Regions from separate parts of the Enterocloster clostridioformis genome, predicted to be linked through region 1. Evidence: a T-box and tRNA genes for the amino acid it is inferred to sense, from the RefSeq annotation. Region 1 holds a T-box; the other holds one or more tRNA genes.
The links. The T-box of region 1 lies ahead of proS (proline--tRNA ligase). A T-box ahead of a tRNA ligase gene usually reads a tRNA of that ligase, here a tRNA-Pro.
Positions count from the first base shown of each region.

Region 2: it has a tRNA-Pro gene. The T-box ahead of proS (proline--tRNA ligase) is inferred to sense a tRNA for this amino acid. The anticodon was not compared.

Region 1 covers NZ_JAIWZC010000001.1:4,072,515-4,074,920, reverse strand. The annotation lists gene proS (proline--tRNA ligase) at 1-985, opposite strand, end outside; T-box leader at 1,075-1,324, opposite strand; gene LA360_RS20490 (AI-2E family transporter) at 1,480-2,406, opposite strand, start outside.
Region 2 covers NZ_JAIWZC010000001.1:2,816,877-2,819,282, forward strand. The annotation lists gene lpdA (dihydrolipoyl dehydrogenase) at 1-31, opposite strand, end outside; gene LA360_RS14180 (HAD hydrolase family protein) at 135-935, opposite strand; tRNA gene LA360_RS14185 (tRNA-Pro) at 1,014-1,087, shown strand; gene LA360_RS14190 (hypothetical protein) at 1,497-1,658, opposite strand; gene LA360_RS14195 (glycoside hydrolase family 31 protein) at 2,077-2,406, opposite strand, start outside.

The DNA of each region.
Region 1 (2,406 bases):
TATCATCCACCTTTACGGCGAATCCTGCCTTTGTAAGGCGCTCCTTCAGCTCATATGCCTTATCCAGCACGCCTTCCTTCTGCTGCTGTACCGGTACCACCATAATCTGGACCGGAGCGATTCTCGGAGGAAGCACCAGACCGTTGTCATCGCCGTGCACCATGATGATGGCGCCGATGATACGGGTGCTCACGCCCCAGGATGTCTGGTGTACATACTTTAATGTATTATCCTTGTCCGTAAACTGGATGTTAAATGCCTTTGCAAATCCGTCACCGAAGTTATGGCTGGTACCTGACTGCAGGGCTTTTCCATCATGCATCAGAGATTCTATGGTGTAGGTTGCCTCTGCTCCGGCAAACTTCTCCTTATCGGTTTTCTGACCCTTAATGACAGGAATGGCCAGCACTTCCTCACAGAAGTCCGCATACAGGTTCAGCATCTGAATTGTTCTGGCCTCGGCCTCCTCGGCTGACGCATGGGCCGTATGGCCTTCCTGCCACAAAAACTCCCTGGAGCGCAAGAACGGACGTGTGGTCTTTTCCCATCGCACAACGGAACACCACTGGTTATAGACTCTGGGAAGGTCGCGGTAGGAGTGGATGTCCTTTGCGTAAAAATCACAGAACAGAGTCTCAGAGGTAGGCCTTACGCACATGCGCTCCTGAAGTTCCTCCAGTCCTCCATGAGTTACCCATGCCACCTCAGGCGCAAATCCTTCCACATGGTCCTTTTCCTTCTCTAACAGGCTCTCCGGTATGAAGATAGGCATGTATACGTTCTGCACCCCTGTCTCCTTAAACCTTCTGTCCATTTCCTTCTGGATGTTCTCCCAGATTGCATAGCCGGCCGGCTTAATCACCATGCATCCCTTGACGCTGGCATAATCGCACAGCTCCGCCTTCTTTACCACATCCGTATACCACTGGGCGAAATCCTCATCCATGGATGTGATGGCCTCTACCATTTTCTTGTTGTCTGCCATGATTTTTCTCCTTTTCGTTATTTACATTGACCCTTGCATATCTTACATTATGAAATAAAAAGAGCCACCCAATCCCCTGTGCCGCGTGCACAAGGGACCGAATGACTCGGCGGTACCACCCTTATTAACCATCGGGCTTAAAACGTGTCTGAAAATTCATTCCCGCCATCTGCGCGCCCTCATGGTTCTCTCATCATCCGTTAACGCCGGACATACGCTGCATTCATCATACAGGACTCCAGGGCGGGTTCAGCATCTGCCAACCGTAAGGACCTCTCACCTGCGGTCCTCTCTCTGTGACGTGCAATCACGCTTACTGTTCCCTTTCCATGTCATATCTATGAATTGGTCATTTCTTTATGTAAGAATGATTTTACGTCAGTTTTGGGACTTTGTCAACCACAGAATCGCCATATGAAGATTCTGCGGCAGACAAACCCTAACCGCTCAGACAGTCCCCCTCTTTCTATGTCTCTCTTTCTATGTCTCTCTTTCTATGTCTCCCTTTCCACCTCCTTCGTCCACGCCTCCACCATATCCTCTGTCAGCAGCAATCCCAGCGGTCCCAGTATGAAACCAAAAAATCCGAACAATTCCAATCCCACATACACGGACGCCAGCGTCTCAAGGGGAGACAGCCCCACCTGTCCGCCCATCATCCGCACTTCCAGGATCTGACGCACAAAATAGCACACCAGATAAAGGGCGGTAAGTGCCAGCGCATGCTTCCAGTCCCCAACAGCCAGCCGAAGGACAGCCCAGGGTATCAGCACCGTGCCGGTTCCAAATATAGGGAGAGCATCCAGTATACCGATTCCAATGCCTGCCATGATGTAATACGGATTGCGGATCAGGAACATTCCCCCGATACACAGCCCTGTTGTAATAAAGAGAATGATTCCCTGGCTTCTGAACCAGGCCTTTCCTGTCTGCACCAGGCGGTTTCCTATCATATTAAATTCCTTGCGGAAGACGGACTGGTCCCGGCGGTCCCGCAGGTCCTCCATTTCCTGCAGGCTTAATATAGCTGCCAAAAACACCACCAGGCTTACGATGGCTGCTTTTGCCAGACAGCTGAGCACGGACATGGAATTGGCCATGAGAAAGGGCATGGCAGCTGTTTTGCATGTATCTACCATGTGATATAGCATATCCCCGGCCATGTCGGCCACACATCCCGGCCTCAGCCCCATGGCATGCTCCACCCTGTGGCAGTTTCCTGTGAGCCACAGATCAAACTGTTCCAGCCATACCGGAAGCTGCACCATAAGCAGTTTCCCCTCTGAGCACAGCTTTAGGGCGCCCCTGTAGAGCACCACTCCCAGGACGGACAGAACCGCCAGGAATTCCACGCCGCCGATGACGCCGATGGGCATATGATGCCGTTTTCCCCTCACCGTAATCCTCATCCGGTAGGACAG
Region 2 (2,406 bases), 1.3 Mb from region 1:
CTATAATCACTACGTCAAATTCTCTTGCCATACCCGTTCTCCCTTATGTTCTTAATAAATTATTCTTTTAAATTATCTTGATTACATTATGTTTTAAATAATTTCTTCCAAGCATTTCTTCAAAGAAGGCGAACCTAAATCAAACTCAAATGCCTGCAGGCCTTCCATATCCCGTCCCGGTCAATATCATCTGTAACATAATCCGCCACGGTCTTCAGCTCCTCCACGGAATTTCCCATGGCAACACCGATGCCTGCCTCACGTACAATCTCATAGTCATTCATGCTGTCTCCAAAGGCGACTGTCCGCTCCAGGCCTATGTCATAGTACTGGCACAGCCGTTTCAGTCCCTCTGCCTTGGAGGCCTCCCGTTCCACCACATCCGCCCCCATGTTCCCCGAGAACATGGGAAATTTGAATTCAGGAAAATGGTCCTCCAGCTCTCTGGCGCCTTCCGGACCGCCTATGTACACCAATGTCCTCACCGGTATATCCATCAGTTCCCATCCATCCATGAAATTGCGTTCCGAAACACCCCAGCGAAGCCGGTCCATGCGGACTACGCCCTCCGGGTGTATATAATAATCCTTTCCCTCCTGGCTGACGCCCAGGGAAATTCCGTGGGTATCCCCATATTCCAGCAATGCCCTCAGCCGGCCCTTGTCCATCAGATGTTCAAAGAGGACATTGCCCTCAGCCACGACCCGCGTTCCGTTCATGTGTATCACTGCGTCCGGCATAATCATATCCCGGTATACCACACTCATATCATGGTCCATGTTCCTGCCGCTTCCTATGACAATGACCGAGTCTTTCCGCAGCAGCTCCAGGGCTTTCATAGCGCTGTCCGGAATTTTCCATGTCTTATGGTCCAGCAGTGTCATATCTAAATCAAAGCTGACAATCCGCTTTTTCTTACTTGGTTTCTGTGTCATTTTTAAATTCTCCGAATAAATTAAAATTAGGTCTTTTCAAAATGAAAATTATCTGATATAATAAGTGAGGTTCGAGAACGGAGTATGGCGTAGCTTGGTAGCGCGCTCGGCTGGGGGCCGAGAGGTCGCAGGTTCAAATCCTGTTACTCCGATTTTTTCTTTTAATTCATAGGTTCCTGATGCTTATCGGTGTCAGGAACCTTTGTTTTTTTGATTACCTTTCTGCAATATATTGATTACCTGTTACCCAGATTGGGCATTTCAGCATTAATACGCGATATGATTTCAGTCTTTTCCTCAATCCCGCTAATATCGTATGTATAATACCGTTCATTCACATCTTCCGTATGTCCGAGAAGTGCTGCTGTAGCCGATACCCCCTTACACCGCTTTTTAGAGTTTACCGTCCTGCGGAATGCGTAAATCCCCTTTTCACTGTTTCCTACTTGTCTACATTTGTTCTTTGAACAGGAGGATATCATTGGCGCATGCACTCTCCCGTTCTCATTTAAAAAAACTCTGACTCATATCCCCATTGAACCTCCAATGTCCTTTACTCGTTTAAGCAAATTCCTGATTTCGTTTGTCATCGGAGAAATACGCGCTTTGCCAGGTACTCTTTTCTTTGTTCATTTTTACTTTCTCTTGTACGTATGACAGGTCAATAATACCATTTTCCAGGGCGTAATGCAATATGCCCAAATTGTTTTCTGCTTTCATCATCACTTATCAGGAACCGTGTATACACTCACCGGCCGTGGGGTGGGGGGCTACTCTTGTATCTTTAATTTTATGTCTGTTAAATATATAGGGTCCGACATTTTTGGGGCTCTCGGACACTTTTTTTCTTCAAATTCTGCGGTATAGCGGCACACAAATAACTCCCATCAGAAAGAACATCGGATAATACCTCCGCATCATCTGGCTCCATCTTATCAGACGAACTAACGTTGCGGACATATAAACACGAACAGCACCATGGAAGGCCTTTGGAATATGTGTCAGATAGGTCACTGATGGTGATAAGGCACATCATTTGCCTGGCATATTTTTCGGATCAATTCTCTTGTCCTTAGTGCTACCTGACCCATCAGGACTGGCTTCCCATATAAATATTCATAATGTTACCTTTCACTTTTCTTTATTCCTCAACCATTCCAATCAGGTCGAATTTCTCCGTTGAAACAATGACATCATACGATTTTTTCTCCGGTATCTCATACTTCACCCAGATGGTTCTGTCGGAAAGATTGTAATACCATCCGGTTCCGGCTTCCTCCCAGCCGTCCCTTACAAGATAACGCGGGATGCGCTCGCCGTCAACCGTTACCCAGAATGCACCTTTTTGCTTGCTGACAAGCCGGATTGTAACTCGCTCCAATGGGCATTCGTAGGTTCCCCTGGTATCAAAGTGAATTATCGTCTGATTACCGGCAGTTACATTAACTGCGGTTTTCGCGTAAACACCCTT